DNA from 4 places in the Clostridium saccharobutylicum DSM 13864 genome. Region 2 is predicted to be linked to each of the others. Evidence: riboswitches for the same ligand, from Rfam matches in the RefSeq annotation. Region 2 holds a riboswitch; each other region holds the start of a gene.
The links. Region 2 has a riboswitch for cyclic di-GMP ahead of CLSA_RS11700 (response regulator). Riboswitches for the same ligand answer to the same signal wherever they lie in the genome.
Positions count from the first base shown of each region.

Region 1: linked by a shared signal. The riboswitch ahead of CLSA_RS05595 (prepilin peptidase) and the one ahead of CLSA_RS11700 (response regulator) in region 2 are both predicted to bind cyclic di-GMP.
Region 3: linked by a shared signal. The riboswitch ahead of CLSA_RS17990 (hypothetical protein) and the one ahead of CLSA_RS11700 (response regulator) in region 2 are both predicted to bind cyclic di-GMP.
Region 4: linked by a shared signal. The riboswitch ahead of CLSA_RS17650 (methyl-accepting chemotaxis protein) and the one ahead of CLSA_RS11700 (response regulator) in region 2 are both predicted to bind cyclic di-GMP.

Region 1 covers NC_022571.1:1,275,804-1,280,529, forward strand. Annotated here, with positions in the region: gene CLSA_RS05585 (YebC/PmpR family DNA-binding transcriptional regulator) at 1-328, shown strand, start outside; gene CLSA_RS05590 (type IV pilus twitching motility protein PilT) at 628-1,665, shown strand; cyclic di-GMP riboswitch class II at 1,823-1,905, shown strand; gene CLSA_RS05595 (prepilin peptidase) at 2,211-2,963, shown strand; gene CLSA_RS05600 (GspE/PulE family protein) at 2,986-4,674, shown strand.
Region 2 covers NC_022571.1:2,731,752-2,736,477, forward strand. Annotated here, with positions in the region: gene CLSA_RS11690 (chemotaxis protein CheW) at 1-474, opposite strand, end outside; gene CLSA_RS11695 (chemotaxis protein CheA) at 494-2,572, opposite strand; gene CLSA_RS11700 (response regulator) at 2,600-2,962, opposite strand; cyclic di-GMP riboswitch class I at 3,045-3,133, opposite strand; gene CLSA_RS11705 (methyl-accepting chemotaxis protein) at 3,423-4,726, opposite strand, start outside.
Region 3 covers NC_022571.1:4,103,191-4,107,916, reverse strand. Annotated here, with positions in the region: gene CLSA_RS17995 (AAA family ATPase) at 1-1,310, shown strand, start outside; cyclic di-GMP riboswitch class I at 1,773-1,920, shown strand; gene CLSA_RS17990 (hypothetical protein) at 2,011-2,388, shown strand; gene CLSA_RS17985 (methyl-accepting chemotaxis protein) at 2,834-4,549, shown strand.
Region 4 covers NC_022571.1:4,020,794-4,025,519, reverse strand. Annotated here, with positions in the region: gene CLSA_RS22250 (PAS domain-containing sensor histidine kinase) at 1-129, shown strand, start outside; gene CLSA_RS17655 (response regulator transcription factor) at 130-1,182, shown strand; cyclic di-GMP riboswitch class II at 1,605-1,688, shown strand; gene CLSA_RS17650 (methyl-accepting chemotaxis protein) at 1,851-3,563, shown strand; gene CLSA_RS17645 (AraC family transcriptional regulator) at 3,597-4,361, opposite strand; gene CLSA_RS17640 (glycoside hydrolase family 3 C-terminal domain-containing protein) at 4,501-4,726, shown strand, end outside.

The sequences.
Region 1 (4,726 bases), 1.5 Mb from region 2:
AGAAATCATCATTGAAAAAGCTGACAAAGATGAAGAAGAATTAATGATGATGGCATTAGATGCTGGAGCAGAAGATTTTTCAGCAGATGAAGAAGAAGTATTTGTAGTAACTACAACACCAGAAGACTTCGGACAGGTGAGAGAAGCATTAGAAGCTGAAGGTATTGAATTCTTAGATGCAGCAGTTAAGAGAATTCCAGATACATACACTGAAATTAGCGAAGATGATGCTAAGAAGTTCCAAAAGATGTTAGATTTACTTGAAGATGATGATGATGTTCAAGAAGTTTACCACAACGCTGAATTCCCTGAAGGATGGGAAGAATAAAATCCTTAAAATATTGTAAAAGTTAGATTATGTTTTAACAACATATAAAGTGATTTTGAACCGCTTCTAACATGGATGTAGTGCAATTGGCATTACTCATGTTAGAAGTGGTTTTTTAACATTCAAAATAAAAAAATGTAGATTAGGTTTTTTTTCTTTATTTAAATATGTGTAAGTAAAAGGGAAATAAACTGTTGGAAAATTAATTACGTTGACATATTTAGGAAAAGAATGGTATTTTTATATAGAAGAATGCTAGATTATAAAAAATATTTTGATAGATTAAAAGGAGAAAAACTATGGCTCAAATAGATAGATTGCTAGATGATATAGACATAAATAAGGTATCTGACGTACATATTACATCGGGATTGATTCCGAAGGTGAGAATAGATGGAGTTTTGGTAAATGCAAGCGAAAATATAATACCGCATCAAATTGTCGAAGAATATATTAAGGAATTAATACCAGATAAATTTAATAAATTTTTGGATGATGGAGAGATAGATTTTAAATATAACAGACCAGGAGTTGCCAATTTCAGAGTTAATGTTTATAAATGCAAAGGCAGCTTTGCTATATGTTTGAGAGTTATTAAAGAATCTATACCAAGACTTAAAGATTTAACAGAAGCTACTGCTTTAAAAGCTTTTACTGAATTAAATGATGGGTTAGTTCTTGTTACTGGGCCAACAGGTTCTGGTAAAAGCACAACTCTTGCAGCTATGGTGAATGAAATAAATTCCACTCGGGAAAAACATATTATTACCTTAGAGGAACCTATAGAATATATTTATGAAAATAATAAATCAATGGTAAATCAAAGGGAAGTTGGACAGGATACTAAAAGCTATGCTATGGGTTTACGAGCAGCACTTAGGCAAGATCCAGATGTTATATTGGTAGGAGAAATGAGAGATCCTGAAACAATAGAAATAGCGTTGAGAGCAGCGCAAACAGGTCATTTGGTATTTTCAACTTTGCATAATATGGGAGCAGCTAATAGCATATATAGGATAATAAATTCTTTCGAATCTGGTCATCAAAATGAAGTTAAAATTCAGCTGTCATCTTTGCTAAAAGGTGTTGTTTCGCAAGTCTTGCTTCCAAATGCATCAGGATCAGGACGAACAGCTGCAATGGAGATAATGGTATGTACGCCAAGTATAAAGAATTTGATTAGAGAAGGTAATTATGAACAAATAAATAGTTTTATTCAAATGGGATCTAAGTTTGGAATGCAAACGATAGATATGGATTTAAAGAGATTAGTTAATAATAATATAATATCTCGTGATGAATATGAGAAATGGGTAAGAAATAACAAGATTAATTAATATAATATTAATAGTTTGTTATTATTTAAACATTTAAAGTATAATTTGTGCTAATTATAAATAAAATGCTAGACTGGTAAAAAAATAAGTGGTAACATAATATATGCAAGAATAATATTATTAAAAGTAATATTATGAGATGTATGTAAGATAATTTAGTTATAAGGAAACTGTGATCCATATATTGTAATTGGGCGCTTTATATATGGTGAGTTAGTAGTGCAACCGACCTTTATAGTTTATAAAGGTCGGCTTTTTTATTGTACAGAAAATTATAGAATTTTCTAGCATTGAAAGCCTGAGGTTGTAGCTTTAGGGCTAATGCTGTATAAAAATAGATAAGAAAATAACTCCGAAGGGAGCTTAATGTGGTCACTTTGTTATGCAGAAATAGTTAAAGCTATGTTAATTTAAAATATTATGAAGTTAAATGAAATAATTCTTGAAAAAATATACAAAAAAGAATATAATTAATAAATAATATGTTTAAATATGTAATTAATGAAAATAAAATGAATATAAACCAATATAAGGGGAGTGGGAATTTGGAATATGTCTTGATTTTAATTTTGGGACTAGTTATAGGTAGCTTTTTGAATGTGTGTATTTATAGAATACCAAGGGAAGAATCCATTGTATTTCCACCATCACATTGTGCAAAATGTAATCATAATTTAAGTCCATTAGATTTAGTACCTGTGATGAGTTATATCTTTCTTAGAGGAAAATGTAGATATTGCAAAGAAAAAATTTCTATGAGATATCCACTTATAGAATTATTTAATTGTGTACTATATTTAATCGTATACTTTCAATTTGGATTGACATTAGTTGCTTTAAAATATTGCATTTTAGTATCGATTTTGATTGTTATAGGATTTATAGATTATGATACTCAATTTGTATTTACGAGCACTACGATTTTTGGGGGAATTATAGCAATAATATTTATATTAATTCAGACGATTCTTTATAAAAATGAAAGTACTGATTTGATTTTAGGCGGAATAATAGGATTTGTAATTATATGGTTAATAGTAGTATTAACAAAAGGTATGGGGGAAGGTGATATTGAAATAGCTACTGTTTGTGGATTGTTTTTAGGTATGAAGGGTATTATGCTTGGATTATTTTTATCAATTGTATTAGGCGGAGCAATAGGAATAATTATTTTATGTTTAAAACTAAAGAAAGCTAAGGAAAAAATAGCATTTGGTCCATGCATAGCAATTGGAAGTTTAATAGCTATGATTTGGCAGAATGAAATATTAAACTTTTATTGGAATTTCTTTGTTTAGAAAGAGAAGGTGAGACGGGGAAGTGGCAACTGAAAAAAGAAGACTAGGAAATATTTTAGTCAATGCAGGTAAAATTACTGGATATCAATTGCAAGAAGCATTAAAGTCTCAAAAGGCCCTTGGAAAAAAACTTGGAGAAATATTATTAGATAGTAAGATAGTAACAGAAGATGACATAATTGAATCAATAGAACAACAAACGGGGATAAAGAAAGTTGACCTAAACACAATAAATTTTGATAGAAAGGCAATAACTTTAATACCTGAAAATTTATGTGATAAATATATATTAATCCCATTTGGCTTTGATAATAATAAAATTAAGGTAGCATTATCAGATCCTTTAAATATATTTGCAATAGATGATGTTGCAATATCTACAGGATTTGAAATAGAATCTTTTATAGCTAAAAAGAAGGATATATGTAAATTCATAGGTATATATTATAGTAGTCAACAGGTTAATAATGCTGTAATGCAACTTTCGAAAGAAAGCAATAAATTTAGTAAAAATTCCAAAGTATCTTTAACAGATATGAATGAAGTAAATAGTGCACCAGTTGTAAAAATGGTTGAGTCTATGTTTAAAAATTCCATAGAGATGAATGCGTCAGATATTCATATAGAGCCATTTGAAAATGAAGTTAGAATAAGATATAGAATTGATGGTAAATTAAAAATTATAAATACTCTTGGAATTGAAAGTTTAGGGACAATAGTTACAAGAATAAAAATACTTGCAGGACTTAACATTGCTGAAAAGAGGATACCACAAGACGGAAGAACAATGGTTACTATAGACAATATGGATGTAGATCTTAGAGTATCTGTGCTTCCAGTAGTTAATGGAGAAAAGATAGTTATAAGAATTTTAAATACTGGTGGATCCATATTAAAAAAAGAGCAACTAGGAATGGGAAAAGAAAATATTAAGAAATTAAATAGAATAATTTCAAACCCACATGGAATAATACTTGTTACCGGACCTACAGGAAGCGGAAAGTCAACAAGTTTATATTCAATATTAAGTGAGTTGAATTCTAGTAGTGTAAACATAATAACAGTAGAAGATCCTGTTGAATATACAATGAATGGTATAAATCAAGTAAGTGTAAATGAAAAAGCTGGATTGACTTTTGCTAGTGGATTAAGAAGCATATTAAGACAAGATCCGGATATAGTGATGATTGGAGAAATCAGGGATGAAGAAACAGCTGAAATAGCTACTAGAGCTGCGATTACAGGACATTTAGTTTTAAGTACACTTCATACTAATGATGCACCTTCATCTATAGCTAGACTTATAGATATGGGAGTTAAGCCGTATCTAGTTTCAACATCTGTAGTTGGAGTAATGGCACAAAGACTAGTTAGAAAAATATGTGATAATTGCAAAGAAGAATATATGGCAAGTGATCATGAAAAAGAAATTTTAGGACACGATGTATATAAGCCGCTGATTTTGAATAAGGGAAAAGGTTGTGGTTATTGCAATGAAACAGGATACTCTGGAAGAATTGGTATTTATGAAATTATGGAAATGACAAGAACTCATAGGGAAGCTATAAATTCAGGTGCTAATTCGGATATACTTAGAGATATTTCTATAGAAAATGGAATGAAAACATTGGAGAGCGAATGCAAAGAATTGGTTTTAAGTGGAGTAACGACAATTGAAGAACTTTCTACAATAGCAATGATACAAAAATAGTAGTATAGTGTTTACATTTTAAATGAAATGTTTACCAAGATGTAGTACATAT
Region 2 (4,726 bases):
TTCAAGTTCATCTTGAGATAAAAGTTTTTCACAATCAAGTAGCAGCTTTACACTTTCTCCAACTTTACCTATACTTTGTATATATTTATTATTAGTCCCATTATTCATTTTCGGTGGCTCTACAATATCCTCATCTGGAATTGTAAGTACTTCTGCCACATTATCTACTATAAGACCTATAGAAATATCATTAATATCTACAACAATTACACAAGTTCTATCATTATATTCGCGTGAATCTTTTCTAAAACGTAGTCTTACATCCATAACAGGAATTATTTTACCTCTAAGATTTATAATTCCTTTAACGTAATCTGGAAGCTGTGGAATTTCTGTTATAGTCTGAATTCCTATTATTTCCGTTACATACTTAATTTCTATCCCGTAGGTTTCCCTGCCAAGTGAGAATGTTAAATACCTACCTTTTTGAGTATCTTCTATTGACTCCAAATTATCTTCATTTAAATTTGCCATGTCTTCATTCCCTCCTTATTTAATAATTAATCAATCCTGCGGCATCAAGTATTAAACTGATACTTCCATCCCCTAATAATGTGCAGCCTGATAATCCATTTATCTTATTAAATTTTTTAATATACTGTGGTAATGCTTTTACAACTACTTGATACTGGCCAATTAATTCATCAGCAAATATACAAATGCTTTTATCTTCGCTGCTAATCATAACAATAATCCCATCTGAAATATTCACTACGTTAGTTTTTACTTTATACAATTTATGTAATCTCAAAATTGAATAACATTTACCTCTAATCATAATACTCTCATTACCATCAGGATCAATTATTATATCATTTTCCTTTGCTCTAAAGGATTCTTTAATACTTTTAACTGGTATTGTATAATTTGATTTACCTACTTTTATTGTCATTCCATCCATAGTAGCAAGAGTTAATGGTATTTTTAATGTTATAGTAGTTCCTACATCTTGCTTACTGTCGATTGAAACAGTTCCGCCAACCAAATTTATATTTTTTGTTACTACATCCATGCCAACACCACGTCCAGAGAATTCTGTTACTTTCTCTTTAGTTGAAAAACCTGGGAGAAAAATATATGAGAAAACTTCTTTATCTGCAATCTCATTTTCAGGTCTATTTATAAGTCCATTTTCCCTTGCTCTAGCAAGAACCTTTTCTCTATTTAACCCTTTACCATCATCACTTATAATTATAAGTACATCTCCGCCTTCATTTCTTGCTTCCAAAGTAATTGTACCTATTTCTAACTTGCCTTTTGCACTTCTCTCATCTGAGGATTCTAAACCATGGTCAATCGAATTTCTCACAATATGCATAAGTGGATCCGATATATGTTCTATGATATTTTTATCAACTTCCGTATCTTCTCCTATGATTTTTAACTTTACTTCTTTTGATAGCTTTTTTGACATATCACGAACAATCCTATTCATTTTTTGAAATGTTGCAGCTAGAGGAACCATCCTTATTGACATCACAATATCTTGAAGCTCGCCTGTAATTTTTTCTAATTGCCTTGCTGCCTTCTGAAAATTATCAAGAGACAATCCCTTTAAATCTGGATTTTGAGTTACCATAGCTTCTGAGATAACTAATTCTCCAATCATATCCATGAGTTGATCAAGCTTAGAAACATTTACACTTATTATATTTTGGTGAGAAGAATTTGATTGCTTGCCCTTATTAGTATTTTCTGATTTCCCGTTTTGAACTTCTATAATCTTAGGGCTACATGGAATCTCTGCCGGATTTTCTTCTATACAATCCTGCTCTTTCCTACCAAACTTATTTAAATCCTCATTATCTTCTTCTTGAATAAGTTTAAATTCTTTTAACAATACTATCTGCGTAAAAAATTTATGTATTTCTTCGTATCCTTTATCTGTATTAAACGATATTTTAAAACCTTCATTACGAATAATTTCAATACTTTTCTCATTTCCAAAAACTTCTTCAGGAATATGATAAATTTCTTCTGCCAATCCGTTAAGATCATTTATTATACTGAACGCTCTGATATCCTCCATCTCACATCCATCTTCAAAATAAATTGTAGCTTTGAATACATTTTTTCTTAAATTATCACAAGCTGCTGAATTTATATATTCTTGTGGTTCACCACTTTTTTCATTAATCCTCTCTTCATCGATCGCCACATTATTTTCTTTTAAGTATGATAAAAATTCCTTTATATCTGAAATAAGCGTTGCTGTATCACCATCAGGATTTTCCTTTTCAATAATCTTATCCACTTCAGTTTTAATAAAATCTATTCCCTCTAAGACTATATCTGAAAGTCTTGAACAATCAACATTTGCTGATTTATTTTCACGTAGAAAATAGAATAAATCTTCAATTGAGTGGGCTACTGTCGTTATAGTATTGAACATCATCATTCCAGATGAACCTTTTATAGTGTGCATTATTCTAAATACTTCATTGATGGCTTCCTCTGTAAGAGAACCAACTTTTTCACTATCTATTATGACCTGTTCAATCTGTTCAACAAGCTGCGTAGTTTCAAATATATACATATCAAGCATGGGCTCTTGAATAAAATTATCTGACAATTAGTTCACTCCGTTCCAAAATATATATTAAATTCCTAATACTTGTGTTAAAGTTTTCACCATAAATTCTTCTTTAAAAGGCTTTACTATAAATGATTTAGCACCAGCTATTACAGATTCACGTATAAGCATATCTTGCCCCATAGCTGAAATCATAACTACCTTTACATTTGGATTAATCTTTTTCATTTCTTTTAAAGCATCAATACCGCTCATTTCAGGCATTGTAATATCCATGGTCACAACATCCGGATTTAATTCCACATATTTTTGTACTCCGATAATTCCATTTTCAGCTTCGCCAACTACTTCGAACCCATTATTCTCCAACATGGATTTCAAAGTAACCCTCATAAATGCTGCGTCATCAACTATAAGAACTCTTTTCATTATCATAACTCCTCCTTCTTATTAAGAAAAAAATAAGCAGACAATAAACATATTGCCTGCCATGAAATAAACCACTAACATTTTTGGCAACCTGACTATCATGGCATTACTTATTGCTTTAGACTCATGGCTTTGCGTCTCCACCTTTCAATGGATTTGCTATTTACAATATTTGATTTACTAAATATTTTATTTACTAAGTTTTTTTAAATATAGTGATAGTATATAATAAGATTTAAATTTAAATACAAATTACAATTATCATAATTATAATAGCATATTTTAAAAGTCGAATCAATAAATTTTATGGAGAATCATGAGTTGTATAGTAAATAATCCAAGATATTTGAAGAATGGATTATTTAGTTATATTACAAAGCTTATGTAAGAAAATAAAGGAGTAGTTTCTTAATTTTAAACTACTCCTTTTCTTAATACACCAATCACAGACTTATATTAATTAATATTTTCCAAAGTCATTATCGCTTAATATAATTTTAGTTTTTGTAATTGCTGGTTCTCTATATTCCTCATTAATATGAGATGTTTGATACTTCTTTTTTTCAGCCATTTCGTCAAGCATTTTTAACACTTCTGGATTAAGTTCATTTAAGGTATTATATGATTTTACACTTTGTTTTAATTTAAAATTACTAACCATTTCTCTAAGAAGTTCAGCTTGACTTGATAATTCTTCACTTGCTGCAGCACCTTCTTCTGAAGTAGCTGAATTACTTTGAACAACCTGCGACACTTCAACAATGCCTTGATTTATTTGTCCAAGAGCTGTAGACTGTTCAGTTGAAGCAATAGCAATATCACTTATAAGGTTTGCTACATTTTCAACAGCATTTACTATTTCATTAAGAGCATTAGCCGTATCTATTGCAATCTTTGTCCCACCCTCAGACTTATTTATTGAATTCTCAATCATGTAAGTTGTTTCCTTTGCGGCATTTGCTGAACGTGCAGCAAGATTTCTTACTTCTTCAGCTACAACTGCAAATCCCTTACCATGATGTCCTGCTCTTGCAGCCTCAACAGCAGCATTAAGTGCAAGTATGTTGGTTTGAAATGCAATATCATCAATTACTTTAATAACCTTTGAAATATTGCTTGCAGCATCATTTATCGCTTCCATAGCTTTAAGCATTTCTTTCATCTGATTATTACCTTGAATAGCATTTAATTTAGCAACTTCAGTCAGTTCATTTGCTTTATTAGCGTTTTGAGCATTTAAGTGTGTTTGAGAAGATATTTCTTCAACAGATGCAGTCAATTCCTCAATTGAACTTGCCTGTTCTGTTGCTCCCTGTGAAAGTGCTATACTTGAATAAGATATCTGTTTTGAACCAGATGCTACTTGTTCTGCCGCACTTCTAATATTACTTAGGACCTCATTATTCTTCTCAATCATTCTTCTAAATGATTCTGCAAGACTGCCTATTTCATCTTTGGTGTCCGTTTCAACATCAACGCTCATATCACCTAAAGCAATTTTATTGGCAACCTCCACCATTTTATTTATAGGTCTGCCTATAATTCGAGCTATGACTATCCCAAGAACAATTGCTATAATCACTCCAAAAGTTAGTACAACAATCATTGTAATAGTTGCTCTGCTTGCTGAAGCTGAATTATTATCTGAAGCATTTTTTGCTAAATTTATTTTTAGACTTGTCAAGTTACTAATAGTAGTGTCTAAATTATCTGCTATTCCTGATATATCTGTATATAAAATTTCTGTTGCTTGCTGCTCCTGAT
Region 3 (4,726 bases), 1.4 Mb from region 2:
TTCAAAATATAGATATGTTTTTTGAAATTATGCATCCTGATGATATTACGAAGTCAAAGGAATGCTTAAAGAGATGTTTTGCTAAAGAATTAGATGTATATGAATGTGAATTTAGAATCAAACATAAAAATGGTGAGTGGGTTTGGATATTAGGAACAGGAAGAGTTACTGAATGGAATACAAGTAATAAACCGATTAAAATGTCTGGTATTCATATGAATATATCTGAAAGAAAAGTAGTTGAAAATGAGCTTAAAATGGCAAAGAAAGCAGTTGAAGAAGTAAGTCTTTTAAAAAAGAAATTTCTTTCTAATTTACCTAATGAAGAGGGAAGTTCTAATAACATTGATAATAAAATAAAAAATATACCAATTATGATAAGCAAAACAAATGAAATTGATAAAACCAATACTATCATAGAGGAAGTTAATGCTATCATTAAGGACGAAATACAAAAGTACGGAAAAACTGAAGTGGAACTTATTAGAGCAAAGGCAGAAGCTAATAAGGCAAATTTAGACAAGACTAATTTTATTGCAAATATAAGCCATGAGCTTAGAACACCAATTGCCGTTATATTAAGTGGAATACAATTAATAGAAGCTAATATTAAAAATAATTCGGCTGAAAATAATGCAAACTTATTTAATCATATAAAGACGATTAAGCAGAATTGTTATCGATTATTAAGATTAGTAAATAATATTATTGATATAACTAAAATTGATGCGAGATTGAAAAAATTAGAGCTTAAAAATTTAAATATTATTAACTTAATAGAGAATATAACAACATCGGTTATAAAATATGCTGAATTAAAAGAAATAACAGTATTGTTTGATACAGATGAAGAAGAGCGGATTATAGCTGTAGATTCTGATAAAATTGAAAAATCATTACTTAATCTTCTTTCAAATGCTATAAAATTTACACCGAAAAATGGTTATATATTTGTGAAAGTTTTAAATGAAAACTCTAAGGTTATAATTTCTGTAGATGATACTGGAATAGGAATACCAGAAGAAAAAATGGATATTATTTTTGAAAGGTTCCATCAGATCGACAATACATTCACAAGAAGAAATGAAGGAAGCGGAATAGGACTGTCTATTGTGAAATCTTTTATTGAACTTCATGGAGGAAAAATATCTGTATCTAGTGAGCTAGGTAAAGGTAGTAAGTTTATTATCGAAATCCCAGTTAAAAGGTTAGATGAAGATGAAGCTGAAGATATACAAACTCAAGTTGAGAATGCAAGTAGTTGTGTTGATATAACTGATATGGAATTTTCGGATATCTATTTTGATTAGAATAAAACTAAAATTACATATAACAAACATATGAGTAAAGTTAAGCCGGCGGCTACCACAATATATGCTAAATATTGAGAAAAACAAAGCTGTTTATGATTGAAATTTATTAATTTTTATAAGAGAACTGGATTAAATTTACCCATAGGATAAACAAATTGTAATTTAAAACTATGTGTTGACTAACTGAAAATATAGTACTATTCATTAAAATATTCTTTAAGAAAATTAAGTTTCATTGTGGTGAATTACGACAGTAGTTTTAAGTTATAAGTTGTTCGTCTATGTAATAAAGTTACATTTGGTTAATAATACCTGAAAATTTCGTGATTTTTATGTTGTTTATTTCAGAGCAATGTGATAGAATTTTACCTGGATATTGAAAATTATTGATTTATATTTTATAAGATACAAAAGTTCTAAAAAATATAAAGCTTTTAATTGAATATTAAAAAAAGTAAAAAGTGAAAAAGGCAAATCATGGGAAACTGTGAGACGCAAAGCCAAGGGCCTGAACCACTAAAGTTATTTAGAAATATGAAAAAATAGACTAGTTGATGTGCTTACTATTCTTAAATATTTCTTATGTGGATGGCAGCCGGTTACCACGGGAGATCATAGGAATGGAACTGTGATTAATATTTTTTTGGTCCATTTTTATTGACCTATTTCCCTTTTTCACGATGAAAGGTAGGGTCATATGAAAAAAAGTTTTTTAAGGAAGATATCATTTATGATGTCATCGATGTTTACTTTGGTTTCGAAAGCATCTTTGGTAAACGTATCCGTAGCGAAAAATAATGATGAAGGAACTTCAAATGTAGATTCGTTGCTTGGCAATGTTAGTATGGATGAAGTAAATTCAATCATGACAAAATCACAAACAGATTATAATAATGCAGTTATTTTTAATCCAGAATTATATGATGAAGTAGATAATAACAAAAGTTCGTTGTTGAGTAATATTATATGCACTTGTACAATGCAAGATGATATGATATCCACTTGGAGTTCTAGGTATGGAATTGTTGATTATAATGTTAGTGAAATGTTTAATCTTTCAGCTATGGTTAAATAAGGGTGTTTAGAATAACTTAGAATGTAATACAAGGTAAGGGTAATTTATTAATTGAGAGTAATAAGTCACACTTAAGTGGCTAGAATGAGAATTATAATATAAAAAGGGTATTTTATATTAATAAGAAATATTAAAGAAAAAAATAATAATAGGGAAGTATTCAGCGTTAATTTATGTAGTTGAATTTATTCAAATTTATGGGATTGGCCTCTGTTAATAAGCAGAGGTCATTTTTATTTGATTTTATAATAAAAAATTTGCATTATTTATAATTATGAAAAACTATTAATTAGTAAAGTGTTGTTTTTGACAATTTAAGTAATTTTATGAAAGTTTTTAAATTACTTAATAGTAATTGAAAATATGATGACGTATAAGATGTTTTTTGTTGGTACATATTGAGAATGTAAGAATATAGTGTATAATTATGTCGAGGGGTGATTATGTGAACAACTTAAAAGTAAAATCAAAATTAATATTATTCTCAGCTATATCGTTGTTTCTTACAAGCATAATGAGTGGGGTTGGATATTATTATATTTCAAAGTCGAATAAAGATATTACAGCATTATACAAAGATAATTTATTGAGTGTTCAATGGTTAAATGACAATAGAAATCAAGCTAGAGCTATAGAAGCAGATTTATATTATATATTATTGCATACAGAAGATAAAAATAAACAAAGTGAGACAGTAAAGGATATTGAAACAAGACAAAAAAATTTTTCTGAAAACTGGAAAAAATATAAGCAAGTTGCTAATGATCAATATGAAACAGATAGGATTCCGGTTATTGAAAGTAACCTTGAAAAGTATACAAGCGTAAGAGATTCTGCTATTAAATTAGCAGTTCAAGGTGATCAAAAAGCTGCAATGGATGAACTTAAAACTGTTGATAGCAATGAAAAACAATTTCAAGATGCGTTAAAGGAAATTGCTATATATAATACTAATTTGGCAGAGCAATTAAGTATTCAGAATACTAAAAATTTTGATACTTCTAAAGTGGTATTTTTAATAATCTTTTTGATTGCAATAGGTATTGGGACAATTCTTACATTTATTATTTCAAAGTCTATATCATATCCTCTTATATTAGGTGTAAATCATTTGAAAAAAGTAGCTGAAGGTGATTTCACAACTAATGAATCGGAACAATTTATAAATAGAAAAGATGAGATTGGTGAAATTGCAAATACGATACAATTGATGCAAAATTCTTTAAAGCAGTTGATTGGAAAGGTAAAAGATGAATCTAATTCCATAGAAACAGTAGTAATTAATGTTTCAGAAGATATAAATAATTTAAATGGAAACATAGAAGAGGTGGCTGCTACAACAGAAGAATTATCTGCGGGTATGGAAGAAACAGCAGCATCTGCACAGGAAATGAATTCAACGGCTAATGAAATAGAAAGAGCTGTTAAGTCCATAGCTAAAAAAGCTGAAGAAGGTGCAATGGAAGCTTCTGAGATAAATAAAAGAGCAATTGACACAAGAGATAGTGTTATAAAGTCACAAGAAAGAAGTTTAGGTATATTTAATACAATAAATGAGAGCTTGAAAATTGCCATGAAACAATCAAAGGTGGTTGAAGAAATTAATATATTATCTGAAACAATTAAAGGAGTTTTGGGTCAAACAAATCTGTTAGCATTAAATGCATCTATTGAAGCTGCAAGAGCTGGAGAAGCAGGGCGCAGTTTTGCAGTTGTTGCCGATCAAATAAAAAATCTTGCAGAAGAGTCTGAAAATACAATAATTGAAATACAAAATGTAACTAAAAAAGTAATATCATCAGTAAATGATTTATCATCTAGTTCACATGAACTATTGAATTTTATGTCTGCAGATGTGCAGGATGATTATAATTCTATGATAAATGTTGCAGATAAATATAGCAAAGATGCTGAATTTGTAAGTAATTTAGTTTTAGATTTTAGTTCTACTTCGGAGGAACTTTTAGCTTCGCTTCAGAATGTAGTAAATACAATAGAGCAGGTGGCTGCAGCTTCCAATGAAGGGGCAGAAGGAACATATAATATTGCCGATAAGATAGTTGCTATAACTGAAAAATCAAATGGAGTTGCTGAAGAAATGGCGAAATCAAAGAATAGTTCTCAGAAATTAAATGAGCAAATATCCAAGTTTAAGATATGATTTAGACTTAGGTAATAACTTACCGAAAGAAGTTGCATTCTTTTTCTCGGTTGCTATATAATTCGGATGTGGATTTATATCAGCAGAAGTTGACCTATTCATGCATGCTCCTCAAGCAGAAATAGAACAACTTTTGCTGAAGAAATATCTACAGCAAAATTATAAATGCAACACTCC
Region 4 (4,726 bases), 1.3 Mb from region 2:
GGGAGTGGAATTGGATTAGCCATCGTACGTAAAATAATCCAAAAACATGGAGGAAGGACTTGGATAGAGAGCAAGTTAAATAAAGGTACTAAAGTTTATTTTACTCTACCTATTGAGGAATGTGATTAAATGTACAAGGTAATGATAGTTGATGATATGGAAATAGCAAGATTACAATTGAAGAGACTGAAAATATGGGGCGAAGTCTCAGGATTTGAAATTACAGATGAAGCTAGAAATGGATATGAGGCTATACAAAAGCTTCAAACTAATTCAGTTGACTTAATTATAACTGATATCCGTATGCCTATAGTAGACGGAGTAGAATTACTTGAGGAGGTAATGAAAAAAAAGCTGGCACTTTGTGTAGTCCTTTTTAGTGGCTATAGCGAATTTGAATATGCTAGAAAAGGATTGGTATTAGGTGCTTTTGATTATCTTATTAAACCAGTAAATGCAGATGATATTAACAAGTTACTTGAGAGAGCTAAATTATTCATCAGTGAAAAAAAGGAAGAGAAAAAACTAAAAGTATATAACCATTCATTAGATGTTACACAAATATTAGAATTGATTGAAAATGGCAGAACGGTAGAAAATTTGGCTTATTCTATTTTTGATAAACTAGTTTTGGGTGATTTTGATAAGATAAGAATGCATCATATAATTATAGAGTTTTTCGAAGAAGTATTGGAAGCGATAAATAATAATATGATTTGGTTTATAAAATTTGCTGATGCAAGTTACATTAAGAGTTTAAATCTGCATGATGTAGCTTCTTTAGAACAATTACGTGATATATACATTTCATGTATTAAAAATTTAGAAGCACAAATAATGTATTTATATTTAGGAAAAAGTTATGGTGTTTTAATAAATAAAGTAAGCATTTTTATTTTGAATAATGTAGAAAATGAAGTTACATTATCTACAATTGCAAGTTATATGGATATGAATAAGAATTATCTATGCGAAATTTTCAAGAAAAAGACGGGTATGTCACTTTTAGATTATATGACAAAAGTTAAAATGGAACGAGCTAAAAAGATGCTTAGAGAATCTGAAGATAGAAGTTATGAAATAGCAGATAAACTGGGTTACATGGATCCGGAGTATTTCAGCAGGCTATTTAAGAAGTATTCAGGTATGTCACCAACAGCGTATAGAAAATTAAAAAAATAAGGAAAAAGTGAAAGCGGTTATGAGATTAACTATAAATTTATAGATTAATTTATTCTTAAAATTGATTTTTTTCTTATAAATTAAATAAAAGCAATGTATATTTCAAGCAATACATTGCTTTTATTTTTTTAAAACTGAATTTTTTCTGGGTAAAATGTTGATTTTTTTCATTAAATTTTGAATTAAAGAAAGGTATAATAAATTTTGTCTTTTTATAATATATTGAGTAGCTGAAATTACTATACGGGAATTTTAACTAATGTCAAGAGGTTACCATTAACACAATTATATTAATAATGTTTGTAACGTTTCAATAAATAAAAAGAGCAAAAGTATTTAAAACTGCACAAGCTCTAATATATAACGGATTGCAGTCAATTTTGTTATGTGAAGTTTGAATGTTTTATAATATTGAAAAAATAATAAAAAGCGGAAACTGTGAAAAATTCTCTTTATCTGGGCACTTTGAGAATTTGGAGTTAGTAGTGCAACCGGCCAATAATTAGTTTATAAGCTAGCTATTGGTCTATATTTTTTTATAAAGAGAAGAGGAGAAGGGATTGGGAATATATGGGAAATTGTTATTTGCTGGTTTGAAAAAGGAATAAACGATATTTTTAATAAAAGTATAAATAACATAATTTATGGAAATTAGTGGAGGAAATATAATGAGAATTTTTAACAACTTAAAAATGTTATATAAGCTATTGATAGCTTTTATAATAATGGTAATATTTATTGGAAGTGTTGGTTTCGTAGGCATATCAAATATGAAAAAGATTAATTCAAATGTTTCAAACTTATATAATATGGATTTAATAGGCGTAAAGGATCTAAATATGATTAAAACAAATCTTATGACGGTTAGAGCAGATGTTTTGAATATTTTAGATCCTAAAAATAGCAGTAAAATTTCTAGTTATATTGATGATATTAACAAACTAGAAGAAGAAGATAAGAAGTTAGCTGAAGAGTATAAAACTACAATTACTACTACAATTGATGAGAAACAGTTTGCTCAGTTTGAAAAACTAATAGTTGATTACAGAACTTCTTATAATCAAATTATAGATAAAGTGAAAATTTCAGATTATGATGGGGCTAACTTTATTTTGCCTGAAGCTTCTAAAATTAGAGTGGATATGTTTGCTGTATTAAATAAAGAAATAGATTTAGCTACAAAAATGGCTGCTGATGATTATAATAGCAGCAATGCGATTTTTAAAAGTAGTACAATTATCTCTATTAGTATTATAGCAATAGCTATCATAGCAGCAATTATTTTGGGAACTGTTATATCTATTGTAATTTCAAAAAGATTAAAAGATATTTTAGAATTTTCGGAAGCTATGGGTGAGGGAAATCTTACAGCAACAATTAATATTGATTCAAAGGATGAAATAGGAAATGTTGCTAAAGCATTAAATAAATCTAAGGAAAATATTAAAATTTTAATAAGTGAAATAATGAATGGTGCTAGTGATATGAGTGCAACTAGTGAAGAATTGTCTGCAACTGTTGAAGAGGTTTCATCTAAAATGGAAGTAGTAAATCAATCAGTAGAACAAATATCTAAGGGAGTTCAAGATTTAAGTGCTACGACTGAGGAAGTAAGTGCATCAACGGAAGAAATAAGTGCTAGTACAAATGAACTTGCAAATAGAGCAAATGATTCGGAAGTATCTGTAAATGAGATAAAAGAGCGTGCTGTTGATATAAAAGTTAAAGCTTCAAAAAATATAGAAGAAGGTACAGTTATATATGACCAGAATCGCTCAAATATTTTAAAAGCAATTGAAAAAGTTAAAGTTGTAGAAGATGTTAAAATCATGGCAGATTCTATTGGTAGTATAGCACAGCAGACAAATTTATTAGCTTTAAATGCTGCAATAGAGGCAGCAAGAGCTGGTGAACAAGGAAGAGGATTTGCAGTAGTTGCAGATGAAGTAAGAAAGCTTTCTGAGCAAGCTTCACAAGCTGTTTTAGATATTCAAAGCATGGTTGGAGAGGTACAAGCAGCAGTTGGGCAGCTTTCACAAAGCGGACAAGATGTACTTAAGTTTATTGAGAATAATGTAAAACCAAGCTATGAATTTCTTCAGAGCACAGGCACTCAATATGAAAAAGATGCAGAATTTATGAATAACATTACAGAAGAGATTTCATCTTCGTCAAAACAAATGAATGGCGTTATTGAGCAAATAAGTGAGGCTATACAGAATGTATCTGCAACAGCAGAAGAATCAGCAACAAGCACTGAAGAAATAACAAATAGCGTTAATGAAGTAACTTTTGCCATTAATGATGTTGCAAAATCTGCACAAAGTCAGGCAGAACTTGCTCAAAAACTAACTGATATGGTACAGAATTTTAAATTGTAATTTCAGTTAGCTATTACATAAATTTAAGTCTGTTTATCTATAAGATTTAGGTGTTTTTCCAGTGAGTCTTAGAAAATTTCTATTAAAAGAACGTATGCTTGAGTAGCCACAGGTATAAGCTATATCTGTAATTGTAGCTTGACTATTTTTTAATAAATATAAAGCATAGTTTATTCTATTTTCATTAATAAAATTAACTAATGATGTACCTAAAATGTTATTTAGATATTTAGAAAGATAAGTATAGCTATAACCGAATTCGGAGGAAATACTTTTTAATGAGATGTTCTTAGTGAAATTTTCTTGGACATAGGTGAGGGTTTTATGTAATAATTCATAATCAGGTTTTATACTATCTAATAATTTAGTATGCTCAATAATTTCTGAGCATAAAAGATATAAGCAGCCTTTCATTTGAAGAAGATTTAAATTATCTTTGAAAATTTTGTCTAGAACTAAAGCTTCAGTATTTGAAGATAAATTAAATACTGGATTTTCTAAAGTTTTACCATCAATCATATTATGAAAGGTCTCTACATATTCAGGTGGAAATACACAAATATTTGCATCTGAATATTTTTTTGTTGTAATGGAATGGACTTCATAGGGTAATATTAATATACAGCTATTTTCGGGTATGTTAAAAGTTCTGTTATTAACAGAAACTTCAATATTGCCATTAGTAACATATATAAACTCAAAGCTACGATGCAAATGCTTTGGATAATTAAGATCATGAGGGTTATAGTAGGAAAAAAGATTATTTTTACCAAAGTGGTAAGACTCATATTTTAGCATGATATTCCTCCAGAAGGATAAATTTTGTCTACAATTATATAAGTAATTTCTTGTTAAGTCAACATAAAATTGGATATTATTAAATCAAGAGGAAAGACATAGATAAGGCACGTGAAAATAAATAACAAGTCTAATTTGAATGTGCCTAAATATAATTTTGGAGGTAGATATTGTGAAGAATAAGAGAATAACTCATGAATATGCATTAGAAAAAGCAAAAGAATTGGTTTCTAAAATGACACTTCAAGAAAGAGCAGAACAATTGACATATAAGGCTCCGGCCATAAAACATTTAAATATACAAAGATATAATTGGTGGAATGAAGGACTTCATGGCGTAGCAAGAGCAGGTACAGCAACCGTGT